One region of the Kitasatospora sp. NPDC043949 genome, then DNA from elsewhere that is predicted to be linked to it. Evidence: predicted binding sites of a transcription regulator. Region 1 holds the regulator's gene; the other holds the start of a gene.
What was found. Region 1 encodes HspR, which represses chaperone genes until heat shock. Its sites were predicted from a motif close to TTGAGNNNNNNNNNCTCAA; they were not measured.
Positions count from the first base shown of each region.

Region 2: the regulator HspR is predicted to act here: its motif matches at 6,361-6,379, upstream of lon (endopeptidase La).

Region 1 covers NZ_JBWKEQ010000032.1:63,940-78,066, reverse strand. The annotation lists gene dcd (dCTP deaminase) at 1-559, shown strand, start outside; gene AC07AL_RS24850 (alanyl-tRNA editing protein) at 644-1,534, opposite strand; gene AC07AL_RS24845 (Yip1 family protein) at 1,667-2,701, opposite strand; partial or broken gene manB (mannose-1-phosphate guanylyltransferase) at 2,926-3,999, opposite strand; gene AC07AL_RS24835 ((Fe-S)-binding protein) at 4,307-6,529, opposite strand; gene dnaK (molecular chaperone DnaK) at 6,870-8,702, shown strand; gene grpE (nucleotide exchange factor GrpE) at 8,699-9,334, shown strand; gene dnaJ (molecular chaperone DnaJ) at 9,573-10,730, shown strand; gene AC07AL_RS24815 (heat shock protein transcriptional repressor HspR) at 10,738-11,262, shown strand; gene AC07AL_RS24810 (helix-turn-helix domain-containing protein) at 11,458-12,465, shown strand; gene AC07AL_RS24805 (hypothetical protein) at 12,484-12,660, opposite strand; gene AC07AL_RS24800 (TIR domain-containing protein) at 13,013-13,639, shown strand; gene AC07AL_RS24795 (LuxR C-terminal-related transcriptional regulator) at 13,647-14,127, opposite strand, start outside.
Region 2 covers NZ_JBWKEQ010000008.1:173,502-187,628, forward strand. The annotation lists gene AC07AL_RS09665 (MDR family MFS transporter) at 1-187, opposite strand, end outside; gene AC07AL_RS09670 (MarR family winged helix-turn-helix transcriptional regulator) at 397-846, opposite strand; gene AC07AL_RS09675 (ABC transporter permease) at 959-2,011, shown strand; gene AC07AL_RS09680 (ROK family protein) at 2,081-3,301, opposite strand; gene AC07AL_RS09685 (GtrA family protein) at 3,320-3,862, opposite strand; gene lon (endopeptidase La) at 3,942-6,338, opposite strand; gene AC07AL_RS09695 (rhomboid-like protein) at 6,505-7,302, opposite strand; gene AC07AL_RS09700 (response regulator transcription factor) at 7,868-8,605, shown strand; gene AC07AL_RS09705 (sensor histidine kinase) at 8,698-9,828, shown strand; gene AC07AL_RS09710 (multifunctional oxoglutarate decarboxylase/oxoglutarate dehydrogenase thiamine pyrophosphate-binding subunit/dihydrolipoyllysine-residue succinyltransferase subunit) at 10,111-13,881, shown strand; gene AC07AL_RS09715 (DUF6104 family protein) at 14,008-14,127, shown strand, end outside.

The sequences.
Region 1 (14,127 bases):
GGACATCCGGACCGAAATCGACCTGGGCCGGGTCGTCGTCGACCCGTTCGACCCGGCGATGATCCAGCCGTCGAGCATCGACGTGCGCCTCGACCGCTTCTTCCGCGTGTTCGAGAACCACCGCTACCCGCACATCGACCCCTCCGAGGAGCAGCCGGACCTGACCCGGCTGGTGGAGCCCGAGGGCGACGACGCGTTCATCCTGCACCCGGGCGAGTTCGTGCTGGCCTCGACGTACGAGGTCATCTCGCTGCCCGACGACGTGGCGTCCCGGCTGGAGGGCAAGTCGAGTCTGGGCCGGCTGGGCCTGCTGACGCACTCGACGGCCGGCTTCATCGACCCCGGTTTCAACGGTCACGTGACGCTGGAGCTGTCGAACGTCGCGACGCTGCCGATCAAGCTGTACCCGGGGATGAAGATCGGGCAGCTCTGTCTGTTCCGGCTCTCCTCGCCGTCGGAGCACCCGTACGGCTCGGAGCGGTACGGCTCGCGCTACCAGGGCCAGCGCGGCCCGACGCCGTCCCGTTCGTTCCTGAACTTCCACCGCACCGACGTCTGATCCGGGCGGAGCGCACGCAGTACGGGCGGCCGACCCTCGCCGATGACGGACGAGGGGCGGCCGCCCGTCGCGTTTCCCGGGTGCTCAGGCCCGCTTGGGGCGGGTGACGGCGACCAGTTCGGTGCCGTCCTCGGAGAGCCGCAGTTCGGTGCGGAGTTCGGCGAGTTCGCCGAGGTGGTGCAGGTGGGTGCCGCCGCAGAAGATCTGCGCGCCGCCCTCGGGCAGCTCGCAGTGCCACTGGCGGCGGGCGGTGAGCTCGGGGCCGGGGACCTCGATGCGGACCGGGGCGGCGGCGGCGACCCAGGCGGCGAGCCGGGCGTTGACGGCCTCGGTGAGGGCGGGCAGGGCGTCCGCGAGGGCGGGGAGCTCGTCGGTGGCGTCCGCCGTGAAGCCCTTCTTCTTCAGCGACTTGCCGAGCCGGTAGGTGTCGGTGCTGGCCTCGGTGTCCATCACCGAGGTGGCCATCGCGAGGCTGTCGAAGTCGGGGTGGCCGAGGGCGTCGGAGCGGCCCGGGTCCTTGCGCCAGCGCGGCGCGAGGGCCTCGTTGAGGGCGAGGGCGAGCAGGTGGCAGCCGCTGTGCGAGGCGCTGAGGGCGGCCCGGCGGTCGGCGTCGACGGCGAGGACGGCGGTGCGCCCGACGAGGTCGCCGGGGTCGGTGTCGACGACGTGCAGGACCAGCCAGGACCACTCCTCGTCGCCGCGCCGGACCGGGATGTCGGCGCCGGCCAGCGGCGTTCCGCCGTCCGGGCCGACGGCGCCGGTGAGGCAGTCGACGACGGCCAGCTCGGTGCCGTCGACGGTGAGGATGCCGAGGTCCGCGGGCTGGTCGGGCCAGGTGTGGTCGAGCGGGTGGAACGGGGTGGCCCCGGTCACGACGGCGTGCCGACCGTCCCCCAGCGGGTGCACCGCGATCACCGTCGACTCGCCGGTCACCGCCCCGGCCGGGAAGCTGACGTGCGTGGTGGGGAGGGTCATTCCTGGCTCCGGTGACGTGGAACGGGTGAGGGGGTGGGGGCGTGAGGGGGTGGGGGGTGAAGGCTGAGGGGGTGAAGAGGGTGGACGGGCCCGGCCTGACCGGGATCCGTCCACCATTGTGCCCTCCGGCCGTCAGCCCAGGGTCGGCAGCTTGATCAGCACCAGCAGCGCGAGCAGTTGCACCGCCGAGGCGGCGGCCGCCTTGCCCCAGGGCAGGTCGTGCACCCGCCGGACCATGCTGGTCAGCAGGTACGCGCAGAACGCCCAGGTGGCCCATCCGGCGACCTGGACGACCGCGCTGCCCGAGGGCAGCACCAGGTCGAGCAGCAGCCGGGGCGCGTCCGTCAGCCAGCCGATCAGCGCGGCCAGGCCGACCGTCGACTTCCACGGGCCGTCCCCGCCGAGCTGGCGGGCCAGCGCGTAGGTGACGCCGCCGAAGACCGCTCCGGCCACGGCGAAGCCGATCGCGGCGGCGGCGATGCCGGTCAGCGCGACGGTGAAGGTCGAGTCGACGATGTCGTCGTGGGTCAGGCCGATGCCGAGCACCGCGAGCGCGCCGTACAGCATCGAGACGGTGAGGGCGGGCAGCCAGACCTGGTGGTCGCGGGCGCGGTCGAAGGTCGCGGTGGGGGCGCGGAAGATGCCGATGAGCAGTTCGCGCCAGTGCGGGCGGGGCCCGGCGACGTGCGGGGCGGACTGGCCGCCGGCCCGGTAGACGGTGACGTTGTCCTGGCCGTACGGCGGCTGCTGCTGCGGCCCGTAGCCGTCCTGGCCGTAGCCGTCGCCCTGCGGGTGTCCGCCCTGGTCGTAGCCCTCGGCGCCGTACCCCTCCTGTGGGTACCCGGGGTAGCCGGGGTGCCCGGGGTACTGGCCCTGGTCGTAGTACCCCTGGTGGGGCGGCTCCTGCGCGTACGGGTCGCCGGTCGGGAAGGCCCGGGTGCCGCCGGGCCGGTCGGCGGCGTACGGGTCGTAGCCGCCCTGCGGGCCCGGGGCGCCGGGGCCTCCGGGCGTGCCGTCGGGGCCGTCGGTCACGCCCCGGTGCGAGGTCGTGAAGTACTCCGGCCCGTCCGTCTGCCCGTGCCCCCCGGGCCCCGCCGGCGGCGGAGGGGGCGCCCACCCGCCGTGGGGGTCGGCGCCCTGCCCGCTGTCGTATCGATTACCAGCCACGCTCTGACGGTACCCGTCCGGCCCAATCCGCGTGGGGCCTGGACGGAGCCGGGGCCGGTTTGCAGCGAGCCTGAGACGAACGCGGCCGAAATCCCGCCGCCGACGGCGCCACCGCCGACCCGGCGACAGCGCCCCGGCCCGGCGTCCTGCTACCGCTGCGCGCTGACCGAGGGCCCGTGCACCGCGGCGGCCGCGGCGGTGCCGGCCGGGCAGCCGCCCGGGCCGGCCGAGGTGCGGACCGCGCCGACCGGCAGCAGGGTGCCGCAGGCGATCCGGATGCCGTTCGGCAGCTCGTTGTCGGACTCGACGATCGCGCCGTCGCCGATCACCGCGCCGTCCAGCGCCGAGCGGGCGCCGACGGTGGCGAAGGCGCCCACGATGGAGTCCTTGACCAGGGTCTCCGGGCCGACCACCGCGCCCGGCAGGATCACGCTGCCCTCGACGATCGCGCCGGCCTCGACCACCGCGTTCGCGGAGACCACGGTGCCGCCGCTGAGCACCGCGCCGGGGTGGACGGTGGCGCCGGGCAGCAGCAGGGCGTCGCCGGTCGGGCCGGGGACGGCCGGGGAGTCGACCTTGCCGAGCACCAGGTCGGCCGAGCCGCGGACGAACGCGGCCGGGGTGCCGAGGTCGAGCCAGTACGAGGTGTCGACGACGCCGCGCAGCAGCGCGCCGGTGGCCAGCAGCTCGGGGAAGGTCTCGCGTTCGACGGACACCTCGCGGCCGGCCGGGATGCGGTCGATGACGGACCGGGTGAAGACGTAGCAGCCGGCGTTGATCTGGTCGGTGACGATCTGCTCGGGCGTCTCCGGCTTCTCCAGGAACTCCAGCACCCGCCCGTTCGCGTCGGTCGGGACGAGGCCGAAGGCGCGCGGGTCCTCGACCCGGGTGAGGTGCAGGGTGACGTCGGCCCCGGCGGCCACGTGGCCGTCGCGCAGGGCGGCGATGTCGACGCCGGAGAGGATGTCGCCGTTGAAGACCAGCACGGGCTCGTCGGGGCCGCAGGTCAGCCCGGTCGCCGCGTTGCGGATCGCGCCGCCGGTGCCCAGCGGCTCGCGTTCGGTCAGGTAGACCAGCTCGATGCCGTACGGGGTGCCGTCCTGGAAGTGGTCCTCGAAGACCTCGGCCAGGTAGGAGGTGGCCAGCACGACGCGGGTGACACCGGCGGCGGCCGCGCGGGCCAGCTGGTGTGCGATGAAGGGGACGCCCGCCACCGGCAGCATGGGCTTGGGGGTGTGGGTGGTCAGCGGACGCAGTCGCGTGCCCTTACCACCGACCAGCATGATCGCCTCGGTCATGGTCTGCGCTGTTCCCCTTGTGCTCTGCGGCCCGGCCCGGCGGGCCGATACCTCCGTCGGTGGTCAGGACCCGTCCGGCCGTCCGGAACGGGTCGACCGGCGCGAGGCCGGTCTGCCGCCTACTGTATTTCCTCCCAACGGGCGGACACTCAGGCGGCCGTGCGATTGGCACCACTCCCCTACGGGTCCCGCCCCGGATCCGCCCCCGGTCCGGCCCGTCCCGGCCCCCCAAAAGCCAGGCCCGGCGGGCGCTCTCGCGGCGACCACCGGGCCGGGCAGTTGTAGCAGAACTGTCGAACAGAGGACGCTACGCGTCCACCGTCGCAGGCTCCTCGGCGGCGGCCGGCGGGGTCGCCCTCACCGAGTCGAGCAGCAGCTGGGCGACGTCGACCACCTTCAGGTGCTCCTTGGCAGCGCCCTCGTTCTTCTTGCCGTTGACCGAGTCGGAGAGCATCACCAGGCAGAACGGGCAGGCGGTGGAGACGATGTCCGGGTTGAGGGACAGCGCCTCGTCCACGCGCTCGGTGTTGATCCGCTTGCCGATGCGCTCCTCCATCCACATCCGGGCACCGCCGGCGCCGCAGCAGAAGCCGCGCTCCTTGTGCCGGTGCATCTCCTGCTGACGCAGACCGGGGACCTTGTCCATGATCTCGCGCGGCGGGCTGTAGACCTTGTTGTGGCGGCCCAGGTAGCAGGGGTCGTGGTAGGTGATCAGGCCCTCGACCGGGTTGACCGGGACGAGCTTGCCCTCGTCGATCAGGTGCTGCAGCAGCTGGGTGTGGTGGATGACCTCGAAGTGGCCGCCCAGCTGCGGGTACTCGTTGGCGATGGTGTTGAAGCAGTGCGGGCAGGTGGCGACGATCCGCTTGACCGGCGCGTCCTCCAGGGCCGCGTTCAGCGTCTCGACGTTCTGCGCGCCGAGCATCTGGAAGAGGAACTCGTTGCCCAGCCGGCGGGCGGAGTCACCGGTGCAGGACTCCTCCTTGCCGAGGATGGCGAACTTCACGCCCGCGGTGTGCAGCAGCTCGGCGAAGGCCTTGGTGGTCTTCTTGGCGCGGTCCTCCAGGGCGCCGGCGCAGCCGACCCAGTAGAGGTACTCGACCTCGGCGGGGTCGATGTCCTCGCCGATCACCGGCACCTCGATGCCGGTCTCCTTCTTGAGCTCCTTGACCCAGTCCAGGCGGGCCTTGGTGGCCATGCCCCACGGGTTGCCCTTGTTCTCCAGGTTCTTGAGCATCGTCCCGGCCTCGGTCGGGAACGAGGACTCGATCATCACCTGGTAGCGGCGCATGTCGACGATGTGGTCGATGTGCTCGATGTCCACCGGGCACTGCTCGACGCAGGCGCCGCAGGTGGTGCAGGACCACAGGACGTCCGGGTCGATGACGCCGTTCTCCTCGGCGGTGCCGATCAGCGGGCGCTCGGCCTCGGCCAAGGCGGCCGCCGGGACGTCCTTGAGCTGCTCGGCGGTGGCCTTCTCCTCGCCCTCCATGTCCTTGCCGCCACCGGCCAGCAGGTAGGGCGCCTTGCCGAAGGCGTGCTCGCGCAGGCCCATGATCAGCAGCTTCGGCGAGAGCGGCTTGCCGGTGTTCCAGGCCGGGCACTGCGACTGGCAGCGGCCGCACTCGGTGCAGGTGGAGAAGTCGAGGATGCCCTTCCAGGAGAAGTGCTCGACCTGGGAGACGCCGAACACGGCGTCGTCGGCCGGGTCCTCGAAGTCGATCGGCTGACCGCCGCTGGTCATCGGACGCAGGGCGCCGAGCGCGGTGCCGCCGTCCTCCTCGCGCTTGAAGTAGATGTTGAAGAAGCCGAGGAAGCGGTGCCAGGCCACGCCCATCGAGGGGTTGATGCCGATGGTGGTCGCCCACGCGAACGAGATGCAGATCTTCAGCATCGCGAAGAGGTAGATCAGGTTCTCCAGCGTGCCGTGCGACAGGCCGCTGAAGGCGGAGACCAGCGGGTACGAGACCAGGTGCTCGGGCCCGTACGAGTCGACGCCGTTGAGGGCGCCCTCCAGGGCGCGCAGCATCAGGATGCAGAGGCCGATGCCGAGGATCGTGTACTCGACGTAGAAGGCCTGCCAGGCGATCGAGCCGGCGAAGCGGGACTTGCGGCCGGACCGGGACGGCAGGCTGAGCAGCCGGATCACGATCAGCGTCGCGATGCCCAGCGTGGTGAGGGTGCCGACGAGCTCGACGAAGAGCTGCCAGAGCATCCAGTGGCCGATGATCGGCAGCGCGAACTCGGCGTCGAAGAGCTGGCCGAAGGCGTTGACGATGGTCAGCACCAGGCTGAAGAAGCCGACCGCGACGAACCAGTGGGCGATGCCCACGATCCCCCAGCGGTTCATCCGGGTGTGTCCGACGAACTCGACCGCGACGGTCTTCACCCGCTGGGCGGGCTGACCGAAGCGGGTGGGGTCCGGCTGGCCGGTCCGTACCACTTTGTAGATGTACAGCGCCGCACGGGCGGCGAGCGCGGTGCCGATCACGAACGTGACCAGCGAGATGACGATCGCTGCTAGCTGCATCGGCTCTCCGTCTCCTGCGGCTTGCTGTTGAGCGGTCTTTGAACGGTCTTGCGTGGAAGGGATTGTACTCGCCGGTAACTTTCCGGGCCGACGGCCCGGACATTACCGCCCACCACCAGTCCTCCAGAAGGTTCCCAAGCTATGGCGGCAGTCACGTGGCGCCACACGCGCCGCGGCCGGCGACCACGGCCACGACCAAGGCCACGGGAAGTCGCCGCGGCCGCGGGAAGGAGACCGCTCAGCAAAGTTGAGCGGCGGCGACTCATCCCTGTTGACGACACCCATCCGGTCATGCATCCTTGAGCCTGTAAAGCTCAACTCTTCCGTGGAGGTATTTACGATGGCACGCGCGGTCGGCATCGACCTCGGTACGACGAACTCGGTCGTCAGCGTTCTGGAGGGTGGCGAGCCCACCGTCATCACGAACGCCGAGGGCGCGCGGACCACGCCGTCCGTCGTCGCTTTCGCGAAGAACGGCGAGGTCCTGGTCGGCGAGGTGGCCAAGCGTCAGGCGGTCACCAACGTCGATCGCACCATTCGCTCGGTCAAGCGCCACATGGGCACCGGGTGGAAGATCAACCTGGACGGCAAGGACTTCAACCCGCAGCAGATCAGCGCCTTCGTGCTGCAGAAGCTGAAGCGGGACGCCGAGGCCTACCTGGGTGAGACCGTCACCGACGCCGTCATCACCGTTCCGGCGTACTTCTCCGACTCCGAGCGCCAGGCCACCAAGGAGGCCGGTGAGATCGCGGGCCTCAACGTCCTGCGCATCGTCAACGAGCCGACCGCGGCCGCCCTGGCCTACGGCCTCGACAAGGACGACCAGACCATCCTGGTCTTCGACCTCGGCGGCGGCACCTTCGACGTCTCCCTGCTGGAGATCGGCGACGGGGTCGTCGAGGTGAAGGCCACCAACGGTGACAACCACCTCGGTGGTGACGACTGGGACCAGAAGGTCGTCGACCACCTGGTCAAGGTCTTCCAGGCCGGCCACGGCGTCGACCTGTCCAAGGACAAGATGGCCCTGCAGCGTCTGCGCGAGGCCGCCGAGAAGGCCAAGATCGAGCTGTCCTCGTCCTCCGAGACCTCGATCAACCTGCCCTACATCACGGCCTCCGCCGAGGGCCCGCTGCACCTGGACGAGAAGCTCACCCGCGCCCAGTTCCAGCAGCTCACCTCCGACCTGCTGGAGCGCTGCAAGGTCCCGTTCCACAACGTGATCAAGGACGCCGGCATCTCGCTCTCCGAGATCGACCACGTCGTCCTGGTCGGTGGCTCGACCCGCATGCCCGCCGTCGCCGAGCTCGTCCGCGAGCTGACCGGCGGCAAGGACGCCAACAAGGGCGTCAACCCGGACGAGGTCGTCGCCATCGGCGCCGCGCTCCAGGCCGGTGTCCTCAAGGGCGAGGTCAAGGACGTCCTGCTGCTCGACGTCACCCCGCTGTCCCTCGGCATCGAGACCAAGGGCGGCATCATGACCAAGCTGATCGAGCGCAACACCACGATCCCGACCAAGCGGTCCGAGATCTTCACCACGGCCGAGGACAACCAGCCGTCCGTGCAGATCCAGGTCTACCAGGGCGAGCGCGAGATCGCGGCGTACAACAAGAAGCTGGGCATGTTCGAGCTGACCGGCCTGCCGCCGGCGCCGCGCGGCCTGCCGCAGATCGAGGTCACCTTCGACATCGACGCCAACGGCATCATGCACGTCGGCGCGAAGGACCTCGGCACCGGCAAGGAGCAGAAGATGACCGTCACCGGCGGCTCCGCGCTGCCGAAGGACGACATCGAGCGCATGATGCGCGAGGCCGAGCAGTACGCGGAGGAGGACCACAAGCGCCGCGAGTCCGTCGAGACCCGCAACTCCGCCGAGCAGCTCGTCTACTCGACCGAGAAGTTCATCGCCGACAACACCGACAAGCTCCCCGCCGACGTCAAGGCCGAGGTCGAGACCGCCATCGGCGAGCTCAAGGAGGCCCTGAAGGGCGAGGACATCGCGAAGATCCGCGAAGCCTCGGAGAAGGTCTCCACCACCGCGCAGAAGCTCGGCCAGGCGCTGTACGCCAACGCCGACGCCGCCGCCCCGGCCGGCGAGTCCACCCAGGCCAAGGACGACGACGTCGTCGACGCCGAGATCGTGGACGACGAGAAGCCCAAGGGCGGTGCGGCATGACGGACAAGCCGCAGGGCGGCAAGCCCGGCGACGACTCCGCCGCCGACGAGGCTGTGATCAAGGCCGCCGAGGAGGCCGCCGCAGCCGGCGCCGCCGACTCCGGCTCCGGTGCGGGCTCCGACGAACTCGCCACTGCCAAGCGGGAGTCGGCCGAGCGCACCGCCGACCTGCAGCGCCTGCAGGCCGAGTACCAGAACTACCGCAAGCGGGTCGAGCGCGACCGGCTGACGGTCCGCGAGATCGCGGTCTCCAACATCCTGGAGTCCCTGATCCCGGTGCTCGACGACATCGGCCGCGCCCGCGAGCACGGCGAGGTCACCGGCGGCTTCAAGTCCGTCGCCGAGTCCCTGGAGACGGTCGTCGCCAAGCTGGGCCTCCAGCAGTTCGGCAAGGAGGGCGAGCCCTTCGACCCGACCATGCACGAGGCGCTGATGCACAGCTACTCCTCGGACGTCACCGAGGACACCTGTGTGCAGATCCTCCAGCCCGGCTACCGCATCGGCGAGCGGATCATCCGCCCCGCCATGGTCGCCGTCGCGGAGCCCCAGCCGGGCACCCAGACCACGGCCGCGCCCGACGGCGAGGCGAAGTCCGGGGACGCGGACAAGTCCGACGGTGGTTCGGACAGCTGACAACCTGTGACAGCTGACAACCAGTGCGCTGCGGAGTCGTACGCCGGCCAGTACGGCGGCCGGCTCCGCAGCGCGCTGTCAACAGCGCCCGGTGAAGCGGCTGTTGACAGCGCAGCGACGATGGACATCGGGAGGTGGCGGCAGCTATGAGCAAGCGCAGCGAGCGAATCGTTGAAAAACGAATCGTTGAAAGGCGCGTGTTGCGCGGAGCGGCTGCCGAGCGGAGCGAGGTGGACGCATGAGTGGCAAGGACTACGTGGAGAAGGACTACTACAAGGTCCTCGGCGTGCCCAAGGACGCCACCGCCGCCGAGATCAAGAAGACCTACCGCAAGCTCGCGCGCGAGTTCCACCCGGACGCCAACAAGGGTGACGTCAAGGCCGAGGAACGCTTCAAGGACATCTCCGAGGCCTACGACGTCCTGTCCGACGAGAAGCGCCGCAAGGAGTACGACGAGGCCCGCAGCCTCTTCGCCAACGGCGGCTTCCGGGCCGGCGGACCCGGCCAGGGCAACGGCAGCTACAACTTCGACTTCGGCGACCTCTTCAGCGGCAGCCAGAACACCGGCAGCGGCGGGCTCGGCGACGTCTTCGGCGGGCTCTTCAACCGCGGCGGCGGCCGGCAGGCCCAGCCCCGGCGCGGCGCCGACGTCGAGACCGAGGTGACCCTCGCCTTCGACGAGGCCGTCGACGGTGCGACCGTCCCGCTGCGGATGACCAGCCAGGCCCCCTGCCGCAGCTGCAACGGCACCGGCGCCAAGTCCGGCACCACCCCGCGGGTCTGCCCGACCTGCGTCGGCGCCGGCACCGTCAGCCGCGGCCAGGGCGCGTTCGCGCTCTCCGAGCCGTGCAAGGACTGCCGCGGGCGCGGCATGATCGTCGACGACCCGTGCGTCGACTGCCACGGCAGCGGCCGGGCCAGCTCCGCCCACACCATGCAGGTCCGCATCCCGGCCGGCGTCCAGGACGCCCAGCGCATCCGGCTCAAGGGCAAGGGCGCCCAGGGCGAACGCGGCGGACAGCCCGGCGACCTCTACGTCACCGTGCACGTCGGCCCGCACCCCGTCTTCGGGCGCAAGGGGGACAACCTCACCGTCACCGTCCCCGTCACCTTCCCCGAGGCCACCCTCGGCGCCACCATCGAGGTGCCCACGCTGAACGGGCCCGCCGTGAAGCTGAAGCTGCCCCCCGGCAGCGCCAACGGCCTCACCATGCGCGCCCGCGGCAAGGGTGCCACCCGCAAGGACGGCACCCGCGGCGACCTCCTCGTCACCGTCGAGGTCGTGGTGCCGCGGCACGTCACCGGGGACGCGCTGAACGCCCTGGAGCAGTACCGCGAGGCCACCGCCTCCGACGACCCACGAGCCGCCCTGTTCCGGGCGGCGAAGGGAGCGTGACGACCAGATGATCCCCGACAGCCCCATCGGCCCCGGCATCGGTGAAGGCCTGCCCGGCATCGGCTCCGGCCTGCCCGGCGACGGCCGCCGCACCCGGCGGCCCACCGCCCCGCCGCAGTACGTCCTCACCGAGGACACCCCGGTGTACGTCATCTCCGTCGCCGCCGAGCTCTCCGGCCTGCACCCGCAGACCCTCCGCCAGTACGACCGCCTCGGTCTGGTCAGCCCCGACCGCACCGCCGGCCGGGGCCGCCGCTACTCCGCGCGCGACATCCAGCAGCTGCGCGAGGTCCAGCGGCTCTCCCAGGACGAGGGCATCAACCTGGCCGGCATCAAGCGGATCATCGAGCTGGAGAACCAGGTCACCGCGCTCCAGTCCCGCATCGGCGAACTGGTCGACTCCCTCGAAGGCGCCACCAGCGCCCTCCAGCAGCGCGAGGCCGCCGTCCACGCCTCCTACCGCCGCGACCTCGTCCCCTACCAGCCCCCCACCCAGTCCAGCGCCCTGGTCGTCTGGCGCCCCAAACGCTGAGACTTGGCTGAACACCTCCGGCCGCCGGCTCCCCTCCACCCGGGGGGGTGCCGGCGGCTTGATCGTGGTGAGAGAGTGCTGTCGAACAAATCTGGCCGCCCTCACCGATGCCACCCGATCTGGCATGCTGCACTGCGATTCCGGTATTGGTGCCCGGCAGGTAGTGCAGACACGGCCACGGCAAGGAGCCCGCAGATGAGTGGACGAGAACAGCCCAGTACCGCCGCGATTGGGCCCTCCGTCCTCTCGAAAGAAGCGCGGGAGTTGTATCTGGCGGTCATCCGCGAGAACGGACGGCTTCCGAAGGACTCCGACCTCGCCAGGGCGGGCGGGGCCCAGGAGGAGTTGGTGGCCATAGGCCTTCTGGTCGCCGACACCGACGAGCCCGGTGTCCTCGTCGCGGTCGACCCCCAGCAGCTGTCCGAGAGCCTCTCCGTGACCTGGCAGCGCCAGGCGCTCGACCTGCTCACCCGCGCGTCGGCCCTCGCCACCGATCTCCACGACCTGACGGCCGCTTACCACTCACCGGAGCAGGCCGGCGGCGCGATCGAGTACGTGCGGGGGAAGGTGCTGATCAACCAGCGGGTGCAGCAGATCGTCGCCAGCGCCTCGGAGGAGATCCTCGCCGCCCAACCCGGCGGGCCGCGCCCGTCGGAGGCGCTCACCGGCATCCTCACCCGCGACCTCGAAGCCCTCCGCCTGGGCATCACGCTCAGGACGATCTACCACCCGAGCACCCGGTACCACGCTCCCACCAGGGAATACGTGGCCACGATAACCAAGGCCGGCGGGCGGTTCCGGACGCTGGAGGAGCCCTACACGCGATTGATCGTCATCGATCGCCGAATCGCGGTCATCCCCATCGCCGAGGACCTCAATCTGGCTGCCTTCGTGCACGATCGGGCCGTCATCAGCTACCTGATCAGCGAGATCTTCGAGCGGAACTGGAGCCGGGCGCTGGACTTCGACGGCGCGCGCGCCGTTCCGCAGCAGGTGGTCTCCGGGATGCGGCAGACGATCATCGACCTCATGCTCGAAGGCGTGAACCACCGGGTGATCGCCCGCAGACTCGGCATCAGTGAAAGGACGCTCGCGCGGCACCTGGCCGAGATGCGCGACGAGCACAATGTCGAGTCGCTCTTCCAACTCGGGTACGCATTGGCCAGGAACAGCGTTCCGACCGACTCCGACAGCTATCACTGACCAAGCGTCGCGGCGGTCTCAGTTCCAGATCGTGTCATTGGCCAGCGCCATGGTCTTCGGCGCTGCCGCATCGTGGGAAACCCCGATGTTCCAGATCGTGTCGTCGGCCGGACTCGAACCGCTGCTGATGAAAAGCGCCAGACCCACAACGACTGGAACCAGGACAAACCGCACCACCCGGCGTATCCGAGACATGGTGCCCCCTCTCTTTGTTTAAGACTTGACGCGGGTACCCAGCCATTGTTTCGAACAACCTGCCACATAATGCCGCAAGCCCATGCCGGAAGCCAGGGGGCCTGCTACCCCAGTGCGTCATCTCTCTGCCAGGCATCGAGATGACACCACGGCTCTGTGGACGGTGGCGACGGTCGACAGAGACGATCAGTGCACTCCCCAACCCCTCTCGCGGGAGGGGGAAGACGGGGACACCACAAACAACATGTCCATGACTAGTTCGTTTCGACCACAACGAATGCACAGCAGCATTCCGATAGTCACCACCCAACGGGGCGATCGGCCTGGTTGGCACCTATCCCCGGAGTCGACAATGAGTGAGCCCTACCTGCGAGAGCACGCCGGACAGACCCCCGAGGGCCGGCGTGCGCGTGTGTTCCTGGCCGCGCCGCTGATGCGGCTGACCGGGCCCGCGGACAGTGTGGTGACGCTCGCCAGCCGGACGCGGCTGACGACGCTCCGTACCACCCTGCTCCGCAGCGGTGCCGCCGTGTACAGCGCGCACCACAGTGATGCCTGGACCGTCGCCGGGCAGGCGCCGGAGCCCCGGGTGCCGTCCGACTTCCGGGCCCTGCAGTCCGCGGACCTCGTGTTCGCCTACGTCGGGGCGCCGCTGTCGGCCGGGGTGAGCCTGGAGCTGGGGTGGGCGTCGGCGCTGCGGAAGCCGATCGTCCTCCTCGTCGACGAGGCCATCACGCACAACCCGCTGATCGCCACCATCGAGCAGGTCGCCCCCGTCCTGCCGCTGGTCTTCGACGACACCTGGTCGCAGGAGGCCCTCAACCACACCGTGGAGACCGCGCTCGACTGGGCCGGCATGGCGCTGTCCCTGCGCGAGGGCTTCTGGACCGCCCCCGGTGAGCAGTTCAACGTCCCCCGGCAGCAGCCCCCCGTCGTCGGCCGGGCCGGCTACTGGCCGACCAGCGCCGCCACCGGCTGAACAGCGCTCACCCATCGGGCTCCCCCGTCCGGGCGCCCCGCAGCTGCCAGCCCAGCTGGAACAGCGTCTCCGCGTCGTGCAGTTCGCGCAGCCGGGCGATGTGGCCGGCCACCGTCCGCTCGCTGAGGCCGAGGCGCCCGGCGATGGCGCGCTGGGTGAGGCCCTGGGCGAGGAGCCGGCCGACCTGCTCGTGGGCCGTCGACTCGGGAGCGGACGCCTGGTCGGCGCTCCAGAGGAGGCGGCCTGAGCGGGCCCAGTCCCGTTCGAACACGGCCAGGAAATGGTCGACGGTCGCCGGATCCTCGATGAAGGTCGCGCTCCGGAGGTCGTCGGCGGACTGGAGCACGGCGATCCGGCGGTCGAAGATGTGCAGGTGGCGGAACGGCTCGGCCAGGACCCGGAAGCGGGCGCCCAGTTCGGTGCCGCGGGCGGTGTGGTCGGCGGTCGCCTGGTCCCGGACGGCGCCGGGTGCGTAGATCACCCGGATC
Region 2 (14,127 bases), on a different contig from region 1:
TGTAGGCGGACTGGCCGCCGTGCAGGTCGGTGAGGATGTGCGGCAGGGCGTTGGAGACGACGGTCGACGAGAGCACGGCCACGAAGAGGCCGAGCAGCAGGCCGGACAGCGCCTCCATCACCTGCCGGTGGGTCATCGGTTGATCGTCGACGGCGGCTCCGACGGTCGCCTCGGCTGTGACGGTCATCTGGGTCCTTCGGCGGGAGGAGTGAGCGGGGGGCGGGGGTGCGCGGGCAGGGAAAATCGTTGCCTTACGCAACCATAGGCCCGATGGTTGACTAAGGCAACTTTCTTCAAGCCCAAGTAAAGGCCTCGCCCCAGCCGCCGCCCCGGCCGCCGCCCCGGGCCCGGCCCCAACCGCCGCGGACCGGCCCCGCCCCGGGGCCCGGCCACCGGTCACTCCGCCGGCGGATCCCCGATCACGTCGTTGAAGCGGTGCAGCAGCACCGCGAAGCGGTCCACGTCCTCCGGCGACCAGCTGCCCAGCAGCTCCCGCACCCGCCGCATCCGGACGTCCCGGGCCGCCAGGTAGCGCCGCCGCCCGTCCTCGGTCAGCGAGACCAGCGCGGCCCGGCGGTCCAGCGGATCCGTCTCCCGGGCCACCAGGCCCAGCTCCTCCAGCGCCCGGATCTGCCGGCTCACCGTGGCCTTGCCGACCGCGAAGTGCACGCCGACGTCCGTCACCCGCACCCGCCCGGCCTGCTCGATGTAGCCGAGCATGCTGTAGGCCATCCCCTCCAGCTCGGGGTGCACCCGGCGTGAGAGCTCCGCCACTCGGGCCCGGCCCCGCCGGAACATCAGCGCGACCTCGCGCTCCACCGCCAGCAGGGATTCCTCGTCACTCACCGCGCCAGTATCCCGCAGCCGCGTTGGCCGGAACGCGGCGCGCGGGGTGCGACAAGCCAACTAGTTCATGGTATGAAGTATCCGTTTTCCCCCAATACACAAGGAGATGTGGATGGCCGCCCCGGGGCAGGGTTTCGTCGCTGAACTGAAGGGCGCGGTCACACCGCGTGCGGCACTGCTCGTGATCGGCGTGCTGCTGCTGCAGCTCGGCTTCATCACCTCGTACGTCGGGGCGCTGCACCACCCGGCCCCGCACGAGCTGTCGATCGCGGTGGTCGCCCCGCCGCAGGTCACCCCCAAGCTGGTCCAGGGGCTGGAATCCGTGCCGGACGACGCCGTCAAGGCCGTCACCGCCCCGGACGCCGAGACGGCCACCCAGCAGATCAAGGACCAGAAGATCTACGCCGCGCTGGTCGTGAACCCGACCGGCACCGAGGACACCCTGCTGGTCGGCGGCGCCCGCGGCACCTCCGCCGCCAAGGCCGCCGAGTCCATCACCACCGCGCTGGACAAGTCCCAGGGCCGCACCGTCAAGGTCGAGGACGTCGTGCCGCTCGCCAAGGGCGACACCAACGGCCTCTCCGCGTTCTACCTGGTCATCGGCTGGTGCGTCGGCGGCTACCTGGTCGCCTCGATCCTCGGCATCAGCGCCGGCTCCAAGCCCGCCAACGTCCACCGCCTGCTGATCCGCCTCGGCGTGCTGGCGCTGTACTCGGTCGGCGCCGGCCTCGGCGGCACGATCATCGCCGGACCGGTGCTGGACGCGCTGCCCGGCTCGATCCTGGCCCTGACCGGCATCGGCGCCCTGGTGGTGTTCACGGTCGGCGCGTTCACCATGGCGCTGCAGTGCCTGTTCGACGTCATCGGCATCGGCGTCGCGGTGCTGATCTTCGTGGTGCTGGGCAACCCGAGCGCCGGCGGCGTCTACCCGGCACCGATGATGCCGCCGTTCTGGCGGGCCATCGGCTCGCTGATCCCGAACGGCGCCGGGACCAGTGCCACCAAGTCGATCGCCTACTTCGGCTCCACCAACCTGGGCATGCCGATCGTGGTCCTGGTGGTCTGGGCGCTGATCGGCATCGGCGTCGCCTACCTGGCCGTGCTGCGCGGCCCGCGCTCCGGCGGCCGCGAGATCGTCGCCGCCGAGGCGTCCTCCGAGGCCTGATCCCCCGCGTTCCTCACCCGGAGCCCCCTGCCGCCCGGCCGGGGGCTCCGGTGCGTCCCGGGCCGGGAGTCAGCCGCCGGCGAGCCGGCCCGGGTCCGCGACGACCGCCCGCACCACGCCCACCGCGGCGCCCAGCAGCGGCCCGCGCCGGCCCAGCCGGGACACCGTCAGCCGCTCGTCCGACCAGGGCCGCACCGTCACCCGGGCGGCCAGCTCGGCCCGCATCGCCGGCAGCAGCCAGGACGCCAGCCGGGCGTAGCCGCCGCCCAGCACCACCTCGGCCGGGTCCAGCAGGTTGACCGCCCCGGCGGCCGCGATGCCCAGCGCCGAACCGGCCCCGGCCAGCACCGCGAGGGCCGGCTCGTCCCCGGCCCCGGCCCGCCCGGCGAGCAGCGTCACCCAGTCGCCCCGCGCGCCCGCCGGCCCGGCCGCCCGCAGCACGGCCGCCTCCCCCGCGTACTGCTCCAGGCAGCCGTGCGCGCCGCAGGCGCAGCGGTGGCCGTCCGGGTGGACCGGTACGTGGCCGAACTCGCCCGCGTAGCCGCGCGCCCCGCGCAGCAGCCGCCCGCCGACCACGATCGCCGCGCCGACGCCGGCCTCGGCCGAGACGTACAGGAAGTCCTCCGGGCCGCCGCCCAGCCACCGTTCGGCCAGCCCGCCCAGGTTGGCCTCGTTGTCCGCCTCGACCGGCAGCTCGGCCAGTTCGGCCGCGCCGGCCGCGCGCAGCGCGGGGCGCAGTTCGGCCGCCAGCGGGACGTCCCGCCAGCCCAGGTTGGCGGCCCGCTGGAGCACCCCGCCGGAGGTGCCGACCAGCCCGGGGACGGCCAGAGTCAGCCCGGCCGGGCGCAGGCCCGACTCGGCGACGGCCGCGTGCAGCAGTTCGGCGAGGTCGGCCATGACCGCGGCGGGCCGGCGGCCCCGGTTGCGGACCTCGCGGCGGCGCCAGGTCCGGACCTCGCCGCTCAGGTCGACCACGCAGGCGCCGAGGTGCTCCACGCCGATCTCGGCGCCGAGGCCGCCGGGCCCGAGCGGGTTGAGCCCGAGCGCGGTGCCGGGGCGGCCGACCTTGCCGCTGGGCGCGGCCGGGCCCTCCTCGACGACCAGGCCGCCGGCGATCAGCTGCTCGGCGAGCGAGGAGACGGCGGCCCTGGTCAGCCCGGTCTCGGCGGCCACCTCGGCCCGGGAGCGCGGGGCGCGCGCGATCACCCCGAGCACCAGGGCCAGGTTGGCCCGGCGCATCCCCTGCTGGCTGGCGGGCCCGCTCCGAACCGCGTCCGGTTCCCCGCGCATAACCCTCACCTCACGGCCTTATGGCGCATCCCGTGGCATCTCGGGTGCAGCGTAACCGGGTTCGTACCTAGGGTGCGCCCGTTCGGCGGGCCGGGTGAAGACCCACCGCTGCATCGCCCAGAAGCGGAACAGCATCGCGACGAAGGTGCCGACGACCATCCCGCTGAGGAAGTCCGCGGTCTCCTGGGCGAACGGGCCGACGTACGGCTCGCGCAGGTCCAGGGCGTAGCGGGAGAGTGCCAGCGGCAGGTCGTTGACGGCGATCGCCATGGCGCTGACCAGGAAGAACAGCAGTGCCTCGCGCGGGTGCCCGGCCGTCCGGAAGGCCCAGCGACGGTTGAGCACGTAGGAGACGACGGTCGAGATCACGGTCGCGATCGTCAGCGCGACCACCGGTTTGTGCTCCAGCACGGTGAACTTCAGCTCGAAGTCGATCACCAGGGTGAGGGTGAAGCAGGCGCCGCCGACCAGCAGGAACTTCACCAGCCTGCGGTGCCGCACCAGGTACGGACGCAGCCGGGCCGGCACCCGGGCCAGGGCGCGCTGCGTGGGGGACGGCATCTCCGCAGTGTGGCACGCGCAGACGCCGTCCTCCCGTCGGTCCTCCCGTCGGTCCGCCCGTCGACCCGGCGCGGCCGGGTCAGGCCGCCGCGGCCAGGACCTTGGCCGGTTCCAGGGCCAGCTCCAGCACCTCCCGCACGTCCGCCACCGGGTGGACGGTGAGCCGCTCCAGCACCTCGGCCGGGACGTCGTCCAGGTCGGCCTCGTTGCGCTTGGGGATGATCACCGTGGTGACGCCGGCCCGGTCGGCGGCGAGCAGCTTCTGCTTCACCCCGCCGATCGGCAGCACCCGCCCGGTCAGCGACACCTCGCCGGTCATCGCCAGGTCGGTGCGCACCTTGCGGCCGGACAGCAGCGAGGCGAGCGCCGTGGTCATGGTGATGCCGGCGCTCGGCCCGTCCTTGGGGACGGCCCCGGCGGGGACGTGCAGGTGCACGCCGCGGTCGCGCAGCGAGGTGACCGGCAGCTCCAGTTCGGCGCCGCGCGAGCGCAGGTAGGAGAGCGCGATGTGCGCGGACTCCTTCATCACGTCGCCCAGTTGCCCGGTGAGGGTGAGTCCGGTGCCGCCGGTCTCGGCGTCGGCGAGCGAGGCCTCGATGTAGAGGACGTCGCCGCCGGCGCCGGTCACGGCGAGGCCGGTGGCCACGCCGGGGACGGCGGTGCGCCGCTCGGCCGGCGCCTGGGCGGCCTCCGGCACGTGGTGGGGCCGGCCGATCAGGGCGCGCAGCTCGTCCGGGCCGATCGCGGCGGGCAGTTCGCGCTCGCCGAGTTCGGCCTGGGCGGCGATCCTGCGCAGCACCCGGGCGATCGAGCGCTCCAGGTTCCGCACGCCGGCCTCCCGGGTGTACTCCCCGGCCAGTCGGCGCAGCGCCGCCTCGTCGACGCTGACCTGGTCGCCGCCCAGTCCGGCCTTCTCGCGCTGGCGCGGGAGCAGGTGGTCGCGGGCGATGACGACCTTCTCGTCCTCGGTGTAGCCGTCGAGGCGGACGAGCTCCATCCGGTCGAGCAGCGGCTCGGGGATGGCCTCCAGCACGTTGGCGGTGGCGAGGAAGACGACGTCCGAGAGGTCGAGCTCGACCTCCAGGTAGTGGTCCCGGAAGGTGTGGTTCTGCGCCGGGTCCAGCACCTCCAGCAGGGCGGCGGCCGGGTCGCCCCGGTAGTCGGAGCCGACCTTGTCGATCTCGTCGAGCAGGACGACCGGGTTCATCGAGCCGGCCTCCTTGATCGCCCGCACGAGCCGGCCGGGCTGCGCGCCGACGTAGGTGCGCCGGTGGCCGCGGATCTCGGCCTCGTCCCGGACGCCGCCGAGCGCGACCCGGACGAAGGTGCGGCCCATGGCGCGGGCCACCGACTCCCCGAGCGAGGTCTTGCCGACGCCGGGCGGGCCGACCAGCGCCAGCACCGCCCCTCCGCGCCGGCCGCCGACCAGCCCGAGCCCCTGGTCGGCCCGGCGCTTGCGCACCGCGAGGTACTCGACGATGCGGTCCTTCACGTCGGCCAGGCCGGCGTGGTCGGCGTCCAGCACGGCGCGGGCGCCGGCGATGTCGTACGCGTCCTCGGTGCGCTCGTTCCAGGGCAGCTCCAGGACGGTGTCCAGCCAGGTGCGGATCCAGGGGCCCTCGGGGGACTGCTCGGAGGCCCGCTCCAGCTTGTCGACCTCCTTGAGGGCCGCGTCGCGGACCTTCTCGGGCAGGTCGGCGGCCTCGACCCGGGCGCGGTAGTCGCCCTCCTCGTCGGCCGGGTCGCCGTTGAGCTCGGCCAGTTCCTTGCGGACGGCCTCCAGCTGGCGGCGGAGCAGGAACTCCTTCTGCTGCTTGGCCACGCCCTCCTCGACGTCCTTGCGGATGGTGTCGTTGACCTCCTCCTCGGCGAGGTGGTCGCGCAGCAGGGTCAGCGCGTACTCCAGGCGGGCGACCTGGTCGGCCTCCAGCAGCACCTTGAGCTTCTGCTCGGCGGTGGCGAAGGGCGCGTAGCCGATGTTGTCGGCGAGCTCGCCGACGCCCTCGATCTGGGCCACCCGGTCGACGATCTGCCAGGCGCCGCGCCTGCGCAGCCACTGGGTGGACAGCGCCTTGTACTCCTTGACCAGCTCGGCGGCCCGGCCGGCCACCGGGGTGTCCACCGAGGACTCCCGGAAGGGCGTGGTCTCCACCCAGAGGGCGGCGCCGGGGCCGGTGGTGCCGGCCCCGATGCGGACCCGGCGCACGGCGCGCACCAGCGCGGCCGGCTCCCCGTCGGCCAGTCGGCCGACCTGTTCGACGGTGGCCAGGGTGCCGACCGCCGCGTACGAGCCGTCCACCCGCGGGACCAGCAGGACCTGCGGCTTGCCGGTGCCGGTGGCCGCCGCGCGGGCGGCCTCGACCGCGGCGCGCACCTCGGTGTCCTTGAGGTCCAGCGGGACGACCATGCCCGGCAGGACGACCTCGTCGTCGAGCGGCAGCACGGGCAGGGTGAGCGGTGTGGACGTCGATGCCATGATCTCTCCCCAGTCAGTGAAGTTGAGTCGACCTGACTAAGGCCTGGCGCGCGCCGGATGTTCCCGGGGCGGCGTTCGCCGTGAGCGAACAGGAGCGGGTGTGGAGCGAGCAGGGGAGGGCGAGGGAAGTGCCGTCAAAAGCGCCCGGGGGCGACACCCGGAAGGGTCAGCGCACGTCCAGGACCGGAGCGCCGCCCGGCGCGGGCGAGGAGCCCGCGGCCGGCGCCTCGACCCGGCGCGTCCGCGGCTTCGGCCGCGGCCGGCGGGCCTGGGCCCGGCGCAGCCAGCGCCACAGCGCCACCCCGGTGAGCACCGCGGCCGGGTGCCCCACGGCGGTGACCAGGTCCCGCTCGGTGAGGATCTGCTCGGCGATCAGCAGCCCGGCGCCGCCGAGCGCGACCAGCCGCCCGCGCCACGGCAGCAGCCCGGCCACCGCGCCCAGACAGGTGAGCACGCCGTAGCTGACGCCGATGTCCAGGTAGTCCAGCGCCCCGGCCTCCATCCGCCCGGTCTCCACCGCGGTGATCACCACGCCCTGGGACAGCAGCGTGGCCGTGACGTGCCCGATCGCGAAGACCGCCGCCGCCCGGGCGGGGCCGATCCGGCGCTCCAGCGGCGCGAGGGTGACGGCGAATCCCCACAGGTACGGCATCCACACCTCGCCGGCCACCCAGAAGCCGCTGAGCACCAGCGCGCGCAGGGGGTGCTGCAGGAGGTTGTGGCCGTCGGAACTGGAGGCCTCCTGCAGCCGCTGCACGAGTTCCGGATCGGCGAGTTTGGCAAAGGTCGTGGTGGCGCCCACCACGGCGAGATAGCCGAGGGTGAAGGGGTTTCGCCGGGGTGTCGGCACCCGCGCCAGCAGCCACTCGACGACGCCGGTGCGCAGACCGTGCCGGAGCATCCCGTACGGCGGGCCGGCGGGCGGCGCCCCGACCCGTCCGGCACCTCGCCGCAGTCCAGCCATGCCGCCCTCCGCTCCACGCCGGCAGCCACCGGCCCCTCACCCAGGTGCCCAACGTACCGGCGCGCGCCGCGGATCCCGCCCTGCGGGGGCGTTGTCGTGGCCACGTTACGTCGAGGTTCTGAGAGGCATCTGAGAAAAGCCGGTGAAGACCGTCAGGAAACCGGTCGACCGGATTCCTGATATTGGTCCAGACCTTCTTTCGGCGAGCGCGCCGACAGGGGCTCTGACCGGCGACTTGGCGTCAACTCGACTGCATACGTACCGTTACGCAGAGAAAAATCGCCGGGTAAGGTATCGGCCCGTGCCCACTCGTGCAGTGGGCTCCGAGGGCGGCCCGACAGCCGGCCCACGGGCCGGAAACGTCCGGTCCACCTGCCGGGAGGCATCCGCTGTCCGTACGCTGCGAAGTGCGCGGGAGAAGTGGGCGGGCGACAATCCGCCCGCCGACCCGCACGCACGACGGGACGGCGGACCCGGCACAGTCCACGACGGAACAAGACTACGAGCGGAGTCCCGCCATCCCCACAGGTGGCCGGCCCGCAGCCCTGGGGGCGGTGGCGTGACCGTGACAGAACTTCAGCAGGACAACAACCACAGCGGCGGCACGGTGAGCAGCCAACGCAGAGTGCTGGTGGTGGAGGACGAGCCGACGATCGCGGAGTCGATCGCGGCCCGGCTGGGCGCGGAGGGCTTCAAGGTCGCCGTGGCCCACGACGGGCCGGGCGCGGTCGACGGCTTCCACACCTGGCAGCCGGACCTGGTGGTCCTCGACATCATGCTGCCCGGCTTCGACGGCCTTGAGGTGTGCCGCCGGATCCAGGCGCAGCGCCCGGTGCCGGTGCTGATGCTGACCGCGCGCGACGACGAGACGGACCTGCTGGTCGGCCTCGGCGTGGGCGCCGACGACTACATGACCAAACCGTTCTCGATGCGCGAACTGGCCGCCCGGGTCAACGTGCTGCTGCGCCGCGTCGAGCGCGCCCAGCAGGCGGCCCGCACGCCCGCGCTCGGCTCGCTGCGCTTCGGCGAGCTGGAGATCGACCACGTGCAGCGCCGGGTCCGGCTCGCCTCGGGCGACGTCCACCTGACGCCCACCGAGTTCGACCTGCTCGCCTGCCTGGCCGCGCAGCCGCGCGCCGTGCTGACCCGCGAGCAGCTGCTGGCCGAGGTCTGGGACTGGACGGACGCGTCCGGCACCCGCACCGTGGACAGCCACGTCAAGGCGCTGCGCCGCAAGATCGGCGCGAGCTGGATCCGTACCGTCCACGGCGTCGGGTACGCGCTGGAGGCCCCGCTCTCCTAGCGGCGAGCCTCGGGCGACGGGCCTCCGGGGGGCCCGTGTCCCGAACTGCCGCGCACCACGCGGGGGACGTACGCGGGGATCACAGGGGACCAATGACCTTTCCACAGCAACGCAACGGGGACACCGGCGGCACGCGGTCGCAGACGCTGGCCGCCCGCGCCGCCCGCCGGGTCTGGGCCGACATCCGGCCGCTCGACCCGGTCCGCTCGATCAAGGGCAAGCTCGCCCTGCTGGTGATCGTCTCCGTCTTCCTGGCCACCGGCATGGTGGTCGTGGCGATCCGGTCCGAGACCCAGATCCGGATCATCATGGTCTTCTCCATGATCGCCTCGCTGCTCTTCATGCAGTTCCTCGCGCACGGGCTGACCGCCCCCCTGCGCGAGATGACGGCCGCCGCCCGCGCGATGGCCTCCGGCGACTACAGCCGCCGGGTCGAGGTGAACTCGCGCGACGAGATCGGCGAACTGGCGACCACCTTCAACCAGATGGCCGCCGATCTGGGGGCCGCCGACCGGCACCGCCGCGAGCTGGTCGCCAACGTCTCGCACGAGCTGCGCACGCCCATCGCCGCGCTGCGCGCCGTGCTGGAGAACGTGGTGGACGGCGTCGTCCAGCCCAATCCGGCGACCCTGGGGGCCGCCCTGGAGCAGACCGAGCGGCTCGGCCGCCTGGTCACCCACCTGCTGGACCTCTCCAAGATCGACGACGGCGTTGTCGATCTGGACGCCCGCCCCTTCGAGGTGCGCGAGTTCCTGGACGGCGTGCTGCGCGGGGTCACCGTGGACGGCGCGACGGCCGGCGGGGCGTTCTCCCGGCGCGGCGACGTCCGGCTGGCGCTGGAGGTCAGCCCGACCGGCCTGACCGGCGTGGCGGACCCGGAACGGCTCCACCAGGTGGTCGCCAACCTGGTCGACAACGCCTGCAAGCACTCCCCGCCCGGCGGGACCGTGACGGTGCGCGCGCGGCCCGACGGCGGGCCCGGCGGCCTGCTGCTGGAGGTCGAGGACGAGGGCCCGGGCATCCCGCCGGCCGACCGCGGCCGGGTGTTCGAGCGGTTCAGCCGCAGCGGCACCGCGACCGCCCAGGGGCCCGGCTCGGACGGCGGCACCGGCCTCGGCCTGGCCATCGCCCGCTGGGCGGTGGACCTGCACGGCGGTCGGATCGCGGTCGCCGAGTCGCCGCGCGGCTGCCGGATCGAGGTCCGGCTGCCGGGGCAGCGCTGAGGGTCGGATGTGTCACAGAAGCGACACAGACGTACACGAAGATCATTGGATGATCCGCATGGGGCTTTGTCCGGTTTTGCCCAGATATGCCCTATGGGTGGAGGCGATCGCTTCCCCTCAGATACGGCTTTCTAACGCACATTTTCAGCCAAACTGCAGGTCAGGACTGTGATCTGGGCGACGCCTGGGGCCCGGGGACTGCGCGATCACTGGTCAGGGGCGTAGCCTTAATCCCCGCTGTCCAAACATCCCAAAAGGAAGCGGAAGAGGGCGGTTGCCGCCGTGTCGCCACAGTCCCCTGAAACCCCCAATAGCTCGGCTAGCTCCACTGGCTTCGGTCCCAATGAGTGGCTCGTCGATGAGATCTACCAGCAGTACCTCCAGGACCCGAACTCGGTCGACCGAGCCTGGTGGGACTTTTTCGCCGACTACAAGCCCGGTACCGAGGTGACCCCAGTGACCCAGGCCGCGACCCAGGCCGGCCCCACGCCGACCCCTGCCGCTGCCCCCGCGCCCGCTGCTGCTGCTCCGGCCGCGACCGCCCCCGCCGCACCGGCCGCCCCGGCCGCTCCGGCGCCGGCCCCCGCGCCGCTCGCCGCAGCTCCCGTCGCGCCCCCGGCCCCGGCCCCCAAGGCCGCCGCCCCGACCGCTCCGGCCGCTCCGGCCGCCGCCGCGGCGGACGCGCCCGCCGGCCCCGAGCTGATCCAGCTGCGCGGCCCGGCCAAGGCCGTCGCCACCAACATGGACGCCTCGCTGGAGGTGCCGACCGCGACCTCGGTCCGCGCGGTACCCGCGAAGCTGTTGATCGACAACCGCATCGTCATCAACAACCACCTGCAGCGCGCCCGCGGCGGCAAGGTCTCCTTCACCCACCTGATCGGCTACGCCCTGGTCCAGGCCATCAAGGCCGCCCCGGGCATGAACTACAGCTACAAGGTGGAGAACGGCAAGGCCTTCCTGGTCAAGCCCGAACACGTCAACCTCGGCCTGGCCATCGACCTGGTCAAGCCGAACGGCGACCGCCAGCTCGTCGTCGCGGCCATCAAGAAGGCCGAGACCCTCGACTTCTTCGGCTTCTGGCAGGCCTACGAGGACATCGTCCGCCGGGCCCGCGCCAACAAGCTGACCATGGACGACTTCACCGGCGTCACGGTCTCGCTGACCAACCCCGGCGGCATCGGCACCGTGCACTCCGTGCCGCGCCTGATGCAGAACCAGGGCACCATCGTCGGCGTCGGCGCCATGGAGTACCCGGCCGAGTTCCAGGGCTCCGCCCCGGAGACCCTGTCCCGCCTGGGCGTCTCCAAGATCATGACGCTGACCTCGACCTACGACCACCGCGTCATCCAGGGCGCGGCGTCCGGCGAGTTCCTGCGCGAGATCCACCGCCTCCTCCTCGGCGAGAAGGGCTTCTACGACGAGATCTTCGAGTCGCTGCGGATCCCGTACGAGCCGGTCCGCTGGGCCACCGACGTCGCCACCACCCACGACGACGAGGTCAACAAGACCGCCCGCGTCATGGAGCTGATCCACGCGTACCGCGTGCGCGGCCACCTGATGGCCGACACGGACCCGCTGGAGTACAAGCAGCGCAAGCACCCCGACCTGGACGTCACCACCCACGGCCTCACCCTGTGGGACCTGGAGCGCGAGTTCGCGGTCGGCGGTTTCGGCGGCCAGAAGATGATGAAGCTCCGCGACATCCTCGGCCTGCTGCGCAACACGTACTGCCGCACCGTCGGCGTCGAGTACATGCACATCCAGGACCCGAAGCAGCGCAAGTGGCTGCAGGAGCGCCTGGAGAAGCCCTACTCCAAGCCCGAGCGCGAGGAGCAGCTGCGCATCCTGCGCCGGCTGAACTCGGCCGAGGCCTTCGAGACCTTCCTGCAGACCAAGTACGTCGGGCAGAAGCGCTTCTCGCTGGAGGGCGGCGAGTCGCTCATCCCGCTGCTGGACGCCACCATCGACGCCGCCGCCGAGCACCGCCTCGACGAGGCCGTCATCGGCATGGCCCACCGCGGCCGCCTGAACGTGCTGGCCAACATCGTCGGCAAGCCGTACGGCAAGATCTTCGGCGAGTTCGAGGGCAACCTCGACCCGAAGTCGATGCACGGCTCCGGCGACGTGAAGTACCACCTCGGTTCCGAGGGCACCTTCACCGGCCTGGACGGCGAGACCATCAAGGTCTCGCTCGCCGCGAACCCCTCCCACCTGGAGACGGTCGACCCGGTCGTCGAGGGCATCGCCCGCGCCAAGCAGGACATCCTGGACCAGGGCGGCACCACCTTCCCGGTGCTGCCGATCCAGATCCACGGCGACGCGGCCTTCGCCGGCCAGGGCGTCGTCGCGGAGACCCTGAACATGTCGCAGCTGCGCGGCTACCGCACCGGCGGCACGATCCACCTGGTGGTCAACAACCAGGTCGGCTTCACCGCCGCCCCGGCGTCCTCGCGCTCCTCGATGTACTGCACCGACGTGGCCCGGATGATCGAGGCCCCGATCTTCCACGTCAACGGCGACGACCCGGAGGCCGTGGTCCGCGTCGCGCGGCTCGCCTTCGAGTTCCGCCAGACGTTCCACAAGGACGTCGTGATCGACCTCATCTGCTACCGCCGCCGCGGTCACAACGAGGCCGACAACCCGTCGTTCACCCAGCCGCTGATGTACGACCTGATCGACAAGAAGCGCTCGGTGCGCAAGTTGTACACCGAGGGCCTGATCGGTCGCGGCGACATCACCATGGAAGAGGCGGAGCAGGCGCTCCAGGACTTCCAGGGCCAGCTGGAGAAGGTCTTCGCCGAGGTCCGCGACGCCGCCCAGACCCCGGCCCCGGCCACCGCCGGCAAGCCGGTCGCCGACTTCCCGGTCAACATCCAGACCGGCATCTCCCAGGAGATGGTCAAGCGGATCGCCGCCTCGCAGGTCAACCTGCCGGACTGGCTGACCGTCCACCCGCGCCTGCTGCCGCAGCTCCAGCGCCGCGCCGCCTCCGTCGAGGACAACACCATCGACTGGGCGACGGGCGAGACCCTCGCCATCGGCTCGCTGCTCATGGAGGGCCACCCGGTCCGCCTGGCCGGCCAGGACAGCCGCCGCGGCACCTTCGGCCAGCGGCACGCCGTCCTGATCGACCGCAACACCGGCGAGGACTACACCCCGCTGCAGTACCTCACCGAGGACCAGGCCCGCTACACCGTCTACGACAGCCTGCTGTCGGAGTACGCGGCGATGGGCTTCGAGTACGGCTACTCGCTGACCCGCCCGAACTCGCTGGTCATGTGGGAGGCGCAGTTCGGCGACTTCGTCAACGGCGCGCAGACCGTGGTGGACGAGTACATCGCCTCCGCCGAGCAGAAGTGGGGCCAGCACTCGGGCGTCACCCTGCTGCTGCCGCACGGCTACGAGGGCCAGGGCCCGGACCACTCGTCCGCCCGCCCGGAGCGCTTCCTGCAGCTGTGCGCGCAGAACAACATGACGGTCGCCATGCCGACCCTGCCGTCGAACTACTTCCACCTGCTGCGCTGGCAGGCGCACAACCCGCACCACAAGCCGCTGGTCGTCTTCACCCCGAAGTCGATGCTGCGTCTCAAGGCCGCGGCGAGTGCGACCGAGGAGTTCCTGTCCGGCTCCTTCCGCCCGGTCATCGGTGACAACACCGTCGACCCGGCGCAGGTGCGCAAGGTCGTCATCACCGCCGGCAAGTTCTACTACGACCTGGCGGCGGCCCGCACCGAGCGCGGCGTCACCGACACCGCGATCGTCCGGGTCGAGCGGCTCTACCCGCTGCCGGTGGCCGAGCTCCAGGAGGAGCTCGCCCGCTACGGCGACGACGTCCAGTTCGTCTGGGCGCAGGAGGAGCCGGACAACCAGGGCGCCTGGCCGTTCATCGCGATGAACCTGGTCGACCACCTCCAGGTCGTCGTCGGCCGCAGCGCCAACGGCTCGCGGCTGCGCCGCGTCGCCCGCACGACGGCCTCGTCCCCGGCGGTCGGCTCGGCCAAGCGGCACGCCGCCGAGCAGCAGGCGCTGATCGAAGAGGTCTACTCGCTCTGAGGCCCTGACGCCCCGAGGCGCTGGAGCACCGACGCCCGCGGCCCCCGTCCTCCCCTGGGAGACGGGGGCCGCGGGCGTCCCCGACTATCCTGACCAGGTCAATCCCCATCGGACCGGAGTGAACCCGTGTACTTCACCGACCGCGGCATCGAGGAGCTGCAGAACCGGCGCGGCGACGAGGAGGTCACCTTCGAGTGGCTGGCCGAGCGACTGCGCGAGTTCGTCGACCTCAACCCGGACTTCGAG